DNA from 2 places in the Streptomyces sp. NPDC101110 genome. Region 1 is predicted to be linked to the other one. Evidence: riboswitches for the same ligand, from Rfam matches in the RefSeq annotation. Region 1 holds a riboswitch; the other holds the start of a gene.
What was found. A riboswitch is a leader RNA that binds a small molecule or an ion and turns the genes downstream of it on or off. The one in region 1 is predicted to bind cyclic di-AMP.
Positions count from the first base shown of each region.

Region 2: linked by a shared signal. The riboswitch ahead of ACIQU3_RS00880 (transglycosylase SLT domain-containing protein) and the one ahead of ACIQU3_RS05765 (peptidoglycan DD-metalloendopeptidase family protein) in region 1 are both predicted to bind cyclic di-AMP.

Region 1 is NZ_JBIVZM010000002.1:535,605-540,113, forward strand. It holds partial or broken gene ACIQU3_RS05760 (DUF6250 domain-containing protein) at 1-284, opposite strand, end outside; gene ACIQU3_RS05765 (peptidoglycan DD-metalloendopeptidase family protein) at 392-1,306, opposite strand; cyclic di-AMP (ydaO/yuaA leader) riboswitch at 1,311-1,465, opposite strand; gene ACIQU3_RS05770 (alpha-galactosidase) at 1,780-3,855, opposite strand; gene ACIQU3_RS05775 (tyrosine-protein phosphatase) at 4,035-4,509, shown strand, end outside.
Region 2 is NZ_JBIVZM010000001.1:188,692-193,200, forward strand. It holds gene ACIQU3_RS00870 (GNAT family N-acetyltransferase) at 1-502, opposite strand, end outside; gene ACIQU3_RS00875 (HAD family hydrolase) at 674-1,522, shown strand; gene ACIQU3_RS00880 (transglycosylase SLT domain-containing protein) at 1,486-2,262, opposite strand; cyclic di-AMP (ydaO/yuaA leader) riboswitch at 2,268-2,443, opposite strand; gene ACIQU3_RS00885 (polyprenyl synthetase family protein) at 2,946-3,956, shown strand; gene ACIQU3_RS00890 (outer membrane lipoprotein carrier protein LolA) at 4,188-4,509, shown strand, end outside.

The DNA of each region.
Region 1 (4,509 bases):
CCAGACGGTCCGGAAGGCGAAGTGGCCGCTCGTGCAGGGCTGCTGGTCGGTGTGGTCGAAGACGAGCCGCCCGTTGTGCCACCACCGGGCCGTCGAGCCGTCGGAGACGATCCGGACCCGGTTGGGCTCGTTCGGCACCAGCAGCGGCTCGGTGCAGTCGAGGAGCAGGGGCGGACGCCGGGCTCGCCGACGTAACGGCGCAGCCGGGTCGTGGTGTCGTAGTCGGCGCCGTAGCCCGCGTAATACGTCGTGAGTTGGTCGTACTCGTCGAGGGACCCGCCGCGTGTCGATCCCTTGGGGCGGGCGACCCCACGCGCGCACACCGAAGGCCGGACCCGGGGATCGGGGTCCGGCCTTCGGAGGCGTGTCAGGCAGGTGGTCGTGCGGTGGGTCAGCCGACGGAGACGCCGTGCGAGCGCAGGAAGGCGACCGGGTCCACGTCCGAGCCGTAGTCCGGGGTGGTGCGGATCTCGAAGTGCAGGTGCGGTCCGGTGACGTTGCCGGTCGCTCCGGAGAGGCCGACCTGCTGTCCGGCGGTCACGGTCTGGCCGGCCGACACGGAGAGCTGGGACAGGTGGGCGTACTGGGCGTAGTGGCCGTCGTTCAGCTTGATGACGACCTGGTTGCCGTAGGCGCCGCCCCAGCCGGCGGAGACGACCGTGCCGGCGCCGACGGCCTTGAGGGACGTGCCGGTCGGGACGACGAAGTCGACACCGGTGTGGTAGCCGCTGGACCACATGCTGCCGGACATGTGGTACGGGGTGCCGACGGCGGCACCGGCCACCGGCAGGGTGTAGCCGGTGGAGTTGCTCTCGGCGGCGGGCTCGGCGGTGGCCGGCTTCGCGGCGCTCTGGGCCTTCGGGGCCGACTCGGCGGCGGAGGGCTTCGGAGCCGAGGCCTTCGGGGCGGAGGGGGCCGGGTCCTTCGGCGCGGTCGCCGCATTCTTGCCGATCGAGAGCTTCAGGCCCGGGTGGATCAGCGAGGGGTCGGAGCCCACGGCCTCACGGTTGTCCGCGTAGAGCTTCTTCCAACCGCCGCTGACGTTCTGCCGGTCGGCGATCCTGGCGAGATAATCACCGGCCTTCACGGTGTACGTGTGGGCGCCATCGGTCTTTTCGGCGCCCTTTTTCCCGGCGGCCGGAGCGGACTGGACGGCTTTTTCCGGAGCCGACTGCGGCGTTGCGGCATGGGCACCGGCGGCCCCCATGAGCGGCAGGGCGAGGGCGGCCCCACCGGTTCCGGCGACGGCGATGGAGCGGGTGAAACGCTGGGTCTTGGGACGGCGGTGCTTACCCTTCGCGGGCATGGCGAATTCCTCTCCGTCGCCTGCGAGGTGAGCTGTCGGGTGCGGGCTGGAGATGCCCGGCCGCGGGGGCGCGGCTGAACCCCAAGCCGTTCCGGGAACCGGAACAGGCGTCTTACCTGTGGGTCCCCCGCTCCTGCCGTGCTTCGGGTCAGTGTGTGCGGGCTCCGGGCGGCGGCAGGATTAGGCGTCCGTCCGGATTGGTGTGGAACGTAAGCGACCGAGACGCAATGGGACAAGCTTGCGGTTGCGCGTGACGCCGTTTTTCCCGACACGTCGGCACGTGCGCTGTCACCGAGCGTGGATTACCGATCTCCCGCTTTGCTCAATATCCCTGAACAATACGGGGATTACGTGAACATGACGACAGCGGATCGTCACGAATATGACGATGGTCACGCGCCCCGACCCCATCTCCTTTACGATCGGGGCACGTTATGCCTTAGCGGCCGAAATTCCCCATTCGGACAGAACGGCTACTTCCGCTTAAGCCGGACGACCGCGGCGTCCAGGTCTCCGCGCAGACCGACCCGCAACCCGTGGTGCAGCAGGAGCGCCCCACGGTGAACTTCGCCCGTTTCGAGGCATTCGTACGTTGCCTCCGGTTCGAGTCCGCGCAGCCGGAGCGCCGGAACGGGCTCGCCGTAGCGCTGCGCCTGGAGCCAGGCGAGGACGACGGTCTCGTCGCCGAGGACGTACTGCACGGCGCTCAGCCCGCCCTGCGGGGGCCGCAGCCGGTAGAGGTCACCGCGCTGCACCAGGGGCCGGATCTCCTTGTACAGCCCCACCCACCGGCCCGCCTCGGCGAGTTCCCCGGGCGTCCACTTCGTGAGGTCACCGCCGACCCCGAGCACCCCGGCCATGGCACTGACGAACCGGAACCGCAGCGAGCTGGCCCGGTGGTTGAGCATGGCGTTCGGGCTGTCCGTGACCCAGGCGGCCATGACCCGGGCCGGATGGATCTGACTGAAGCCGTGCTGGATGGCGAGCCGGTCGAGGGGGTCGGTGTTGTCGGAGGTCCACACCTGGTCCGTGCGGCTCAGCACACCGAGGTCGATCCGCCCGCCACCGCCCGAGCAGGATTCGAAGGCCACCCCCGGATGCGCGGCCCGCAGGCGGTCCAGCAGGCCGTACAGGCCGCGGACGTGGTCGACCCACAGACGCTGCGGGTAGGCGTCGTCCGGCCATCCGGCGTCGGTGAAGCAGCGGTTGAAGTCCCACTTGACGTAGTCGATCGGCGCACCCGAGAGGAGCACGTCCAGCCGCTCCCACAGGTACTCCCGGACGTCCTCGCGGGCGAGGTTCAGTACGAGCTGATTGCGGAACTCCGTCCGCTTTCGTCCTGTTTGATGCTGAACCCAGTCTGGATGCGCCCGGTACAGGTCGCTGTCCGGGTTGACCATCTCGGGCTCCACCCAGATCCCGAACTGCATGCCGAGGCCGTGCACATGGTCGGCGAGCGGCTTCAGCCCGCCCGGGAAGCGATCGGGGTTCGGGCTCCAGTCGCCGAGGCCGGCCCGGTCGCTGGTGCGTGCCCCGAACCAGCCGTCGTCGACCACGAACAGCTCGACACCCATGGCCGCGGCCCGCTCGGCGAGCGCCCGCTGCTGCTCCTCGGAGATGTCGAACTCGGTGGCCTCCCAGGAGTTGAACAGCACCGGCCGGTCCCGGTCGGCGTCCGGGATCACATGCGCGCGCTGGTAGGCGTGCCAGGCGCGGCTCGCCCCGCCGAATCCGCCGTCGCTCCAGAGCCCGGCGAAGACGGGGGTCGTGTACGACTCTCCCGTGCCGAGCATCAGCAGGCCGGAGTCGTCGTGGCCGGCGCCGCCGGTGATCTGCACGCGCGCGTCCGGGAGCTGGGCCACGGCGATACGCCAGGACCCGGACCAGCCCAGCGCGCAGCTGTAGACCTCACCGTGCTCCTCGGTGGCCTCGGTGTCGAGGGCGACCCATGGCAGGTGCTGGTGGGAGGTGTGGCCACGGCGGCTGCCGATGACCTTCTCGCCGTGCGTGAGGCCGCAGCGGGTCAGCCGGGACTCGGCGCCCCAGCGGCCGTGCAGCTGGGAGAGGCGCCAGGCGTCGCGGTCGGGCAGGGTCCAGGTGGCGGAGTCGGCGCGCAGCAGCTCGACGGCCGGCCCCCGGTTGTCCAGGGTCGCCCAGCGCTCGACGACATCCGCCGAGGGGCGCATCCGGTAGTGCAGCGTGATGTCCAGGTCGCCGTCGCGAAACCGCAGCCGCAGTTCGCCGGTGTCGGCGTCGTACCCCTGGTAGGCCCACTCGGTGCCCCGCCGCTCGGACGTGCGCACGGACAGGGCGGGGCGGACGAAGCGGGGGCCGCCTTCGACCGGGTACTCCTCGCGCCCGTCGAGTGTGGACTCGAAGGGCCAGAAGTCCGGGAGCGGCCGGAGGGAGAGGGCCTCGGCGTCGGCCAGGCCGATGCGGGGGCCCCAATGCAGGTGCAGCAGCTCGTCCCGGTCGCTGACGTGGACGGCGTAGCTGCTGGCCGGCCCGGAGAGCACCCATGTACGACCGTCTTCGGAGATGTCCAGCATCATGCCCTCACAGATTCGAACAAGCCCGACCAGGTCCGACCAGGCGGCAACATCATCGAGTGCCGCGGTGCTTCCGGGCAACGCCTGTGGACAACTCATTGCCCCAGGCAGGCATGTCGTATCGTCGAGTGACGCCCGTCGACGAGCCGCGCCGGCGGCGCCGAAGGGGAGGAGCCCTCGTGACACAGCAGGTCCCGTCGACCGAGCCCGAGCTGGCCGCAGTGCGCAACTTCCGCGACGTGGGCGGACTTCCGACCGTCGACGGGCGGCGGGTGCGGCAGGGCGTGCTGTTCCGCAGCGGCCACCTCGCCCACGCGACCGGGGAGGACGCCGCCTTCCTGAGCGGTCTGGGCCTGCACACGATCTTCGACTTCCGCAACGCGGCCGACCAGAAGCTCGAGGGGCCGGACGTCGAGCTGCCCGGCGTGCGCAATGTGAACCTGCCGCTGAGCGATCCCGCCGACGGCGCCGAGTTCTGGAAGATGGTCCGCGACGGCGACCTGGACCAGCTCCGCGAGATCCTCGCCGACGGCAAGGGTGCGGGCCGCATGATCGCCTCGTACCGCACGATCATCAAGCACCGCACCGGCGAGCACTCCCGGGTGCTGCACGCGCTCGCGCAGGACAGCGTCCCCGCCCTGATGCACTGCGCGG
Region 2 (4,509 bases), on a different contig from region 1:
GCCTGCGCTCCTTGGCCAGCGTGGTCTTAAGGAACTTGGGCGACTGCGCGCGCAGCACCGACTCGTACGTCTCGTAGCCCTTCTCCACGTCGATGACGTAGGTGGCGTACTCCTCGGCCGCGTACCGGACGAACAGCCGCTGCTCGGCCTCCAGATTGTCGAAGGCGAAGCTCGACAGCGAGCAGGCCTTCAGCAGTTCACCCGTCCCGACGTCCAGGCCCGGCCGCAGGATCGCGCCCTGCGCGTCCGAGACGCCCAGTCCGATCGCCCGGCCCTGCCCCAACGGGCCCCGCTCATACGGCAGGAAACCGGCCGGTTCCGTCCCCTCGTACACCACCGCGATCCGGGCCCCCGGCCTGACCAGGCCGACGGCTTCGGTGAACTCCGGCTCCATGAAGGGGTTGCGCGGTGCCTCCGAGGCGGCGCGCAGTGCCCGCCAGCGCTCCCTCTCCCCTTCGCCGAGCTCCCCGGGCCCGGCCACGCGAATGCGCCCACTGCTCAACCCGACCCCCCGATCAAGTCCCCCCTGGACACATGGAAGGTACCGCTCGATGCGGCCCCACGGGTAGGTAGCGGAGCATGTTGTTGCCAATCGGTGCAGAGGCCTTCAACCGGGCAATCGGCGTCCACCGAGCGATGAAACGAAGGCCCGCACTGTCCGTATTCTCTGATCATGGCCGCACCCATCGCATATTCACTCATCGCCACCGACCTGGACGGGACGCTGCTGCGCGGCGACGACACCCTGTCCGACCGGTCCCTAGCCGTGCTCGCGCGGGTGGCGGACGCCGGTGCCCAGCACCTCGTGGTGACGGGCCGGCCGGCGCCGAGAGTGCGGCCGCTCCTGGACGACCTCGGCTGCACGGGGCTCGCGGTGTGCGGGCAGGGCGCGCAGGTGTACGACGCCGGCGCGGACCGGCTGCTGTGGTCCATCACCCTGGACCGGGAGCTGGCGGAGACCGCCCTCGGCAAGATCGAGGCCGAGGTGGGGCAGGTGTACGCGGCGGTCGACCAGGACGGGGTCGACGGGCTCACGCTGATCGAGCCGGGCTATCTGATGCCGCACCCGACGCTGCCCGCGGTCCGGGTCGACCGGCGCGCGGATCTGTGGGGCGAGCCCATCAGCAAGGTGCTGCTGCGGCACCCCTACCTGACGGACGACGAGTTGGCGGCGACCGCGCGCTCGGTGGTCGGCTCACTGGCCACGGTGACGATGTCGGGGCCCGGCACGGTCGAGCTCCAGCCGTGCGGGATCACCAAGGCGACCGGCCTGGCGCTGGCCGCCGAGCATCTGGGGCTGCGGCCGGCCGACACCATCGCCTTCGGTGACATGCCCAACGACATCCCGATGTTCGACTGGGCCGGCCACGGCGTCGCGATGGCCAACGCCCATCCCGAACTCAAGGCCGTGGCCGACGAGGTCACCCTGTCGAACGAGGACGACGGCATCGCCGTCGTCCTCGAGCGACTGCTGGGCGGGGCGGCTCAGTACGGGCCGTTGACGTTGTCGATCGAGCCGTAGCGGTCGGCCGCGTAGTTGCAGGCCGCCGTGATGTTGGCGACCGGGTCGTACGGGTCGAAGGAGGTGCCGGGCACGTGGTAGGCGGCGAACGTCGGGTCGATCACCTGGAGCAGGCCCTTGGACGGGGTGCCCGCGGCGGCGTTGGAGTCCCAGTTGTTGATCGCCTGGGGGTTGCCGGACGACTCGCGCATGATGTTGCGGTGGATGCCGTCGTAGGAGCCCGGGATCCCCTGCTGCGCCATGATGTCCAGCGACTCGCGGATCCACCCGTCGAGGCTGTTCGCGTAGGTCTTCGCGGACGCCTGGGTGGCCTGGGCGACACCGCCGGCGGGCTTCGCGGCCGGCTTGGCGGCGGACGACTTGGTCGCCGTCTCCTTCGGGGCGTCCACCGCCTTCGCGGTCTTCACCTTCAGCTTCAGACCCGGGTGGATCAGCTTCGGGTTGTCGCCGACGGCGGTGCGGTTGTCCTCGTAGAGCCGCTTCCAGCCGCCCGAGATGTCGTACTTGTCGGCGATGCGGGCGAGCGAGTCGCCCTTGACCACGGTGTACGTGCGGGACTTGGCGGGCTGGGCCGCCTGCTTCACGGACTGCGCGGCGGGGGCGCTCTGGGGCTCGGCGGCGCTCGCGTGCGCGGCCCCGAGGAGCGGGAGGGTGAGGGCGGCTCCACCGGTACCGACGGCGACGATGCCTCGGGTCAGCGGGTTGGTTCTGGGGCGACGGTGCTTGCCTCGTCCGGCCATGGCGATGTTCCTCTCCGGCGCCTGCGAGGTGAGCTGTCGGGTTCGGGCCGGGAGGTGCCCGGCCGTGTACGGCGCTGTGTGCCGTACACGGCTTCACCCCGAGCCGTGCCGCTGTGCGGACCGGCGACTTACCTGGGTCCCCCGCTCCTGCCACGCGTGAGTGAGTCGGTTCCTGTGGGGAGTCCGGGCGGCGGCAGGATTAGGCGTCCGCCGGACAGGGCCGGAACGTATGCGAGAGCACATGTCGGGAACAAGCACCTCAATCACATATCGCGTGGTTGACCTTGGTCGGGGGAGTTTGGGGCGCTTGATCCTTTGCGGGAGCCAAGGCTCAACTGGCTTTCGCGGAACGGCGGTACGGGTCGGCGCCGAGAAGGGAGGGAGTGGGGGGAGAAGTGATTGACCTCACTGATCACAAGCCGGAAGGGCAATTTCCACCAAGGGGAATTCACCGACTCATCACGGCAAATCGTGCATAGTTCACTACCCCTGGGTAAGTCGATAAATATCTGTTCTTATAGGTTGATCGAAAACATAGCGGTCGTGATCGGATACCACCCGGCCTGTAACCCTGGGCGCTGGCGGTGATCGAAACGTGACCGGATACGCTGACTGGAGTGAGAGCGGCGACCTATCGACAACCCGCGTAATCACCGGCAGACACAGCAGACAGGAGACCCCTCGTGACCGACGTCGGGCCGTTCGGGCTGAGCGTGCGGGACCAGGATCTGGAAGCCGACGTCCAGGCCGGGTTGGCGGCTGTCGAGGAAGGCTTGCTCGAGGCCACCAAGAGTGAGGTGCCCTTCATCACGGAGGCCGCCCAGCACCTGGTGCGGGCCGGCGGCAAGCGGTTCCGCCCGCTGCTCGTGATGCTCTCCGCCCAGTTCGGCGACCGCCACGCGCCCGGGATCGTGCCGTCGGCCGTCGTCGTGGAGCTGACCCACCTCGCCACGCTGTACCACGACGACGTCATGGACGAGGCCGCCGTGCGCCGCGGCGTCCCGAGCGCCAACACCCGCTGGGGCAACTCCGTCGCGGTCCTCACCGGCGACTTCCTCTTCGCCCGCGCCTCGCACATCCTGGCCGACCTCGGCCCGGAGGCCGTGCGGGTGCAGGCCGAGGCGTTCGAGCGCCTGGTGACCGGCCAGATCCTGGAGACGGCCGGACCGCAGGACGGCCGGGACCCCGTCGAGCACTACCTGGACGTGCTGGGCGGCAAGACCGGTTCGCTGATCGCCGTGGCGTGCCGGTTCGGCGCGATGATGTCCGGCGCCGACGACACCGTCGTGGACGTGCTGACCCAGTACGGCGAGCGGCTCGGCGTCGCCTTCCAGCTCGCGGACGACGTCCTCGACATCGCGTCCGACTCCCACGAGTCCGGCAAGACCCCCGGCACCGACCTGCGCGAGGGCATCCCCACCCTGCCGGTGCTCCTGCTGCGGGAGCGCGCGGCCCGGCTCGGGCTCGCCGAGGACATCGCCCTGTGCGAGTTGCTCGACTCCGACCTCACCGACGACGACCGGCACACCGAGGCCCTGCGTCTGCTGCGTGCCCACCCGGCCCTGGAACAGGCCCGGCGGGACACCGTCCGCTATGCCCAGGACGCCCGTTCGGCGCTGGCACCGCTGCCGGAGTGCACCGCGAAGACGGCCCTCCAGGAGCTGTGCGACGCGGTGGTGCACCGGGCCGGCTAGCACGTCGTTCCCGTACGACCCCTACGGGTCGGGGGAGAAGTCGCCCCTCCGTGTCATACCCCAGCAGTACGCGCAGTTGAGTCCGGGGTCTGACGTATCTCCCTGGCCGATTTGGTCAGATGGATGCACGGAACAACACCACTCCTCACCTGTTCGGGTGAGAATGGCGGCTCAGGGACGAGTGCGTGGACGACACGGACAGCCGCCGCCGACCACGGAGGTAGGGCTCACATGGCACCGTACGCATCCGACGACAGCACGACCGCCGGGGAGGTCGACGAGCAGCGCTCCGGGCGGCGCAAGGCCGCGCGCTACATCGTCCCGGTCACGGTGGTGGGGGTGGCGGCCGCGACGATCGGGCTGGTGCCCGCCCTCGCCGACTCCGGCGACCCCGACCTCCCGAAGATCACCGCACAGCAGCTCGTCGAGAAGATCGCGAAGTCGGACGTCCAGCAGCTGTCCGGCACGGTGAAGATCAGCACGGACCTCGGCCTGCCGAACCTCGGCGGCCTGGAGTCCGGCCTGCTGGCCGGCGCCGCGGGCCAGGGCGGGG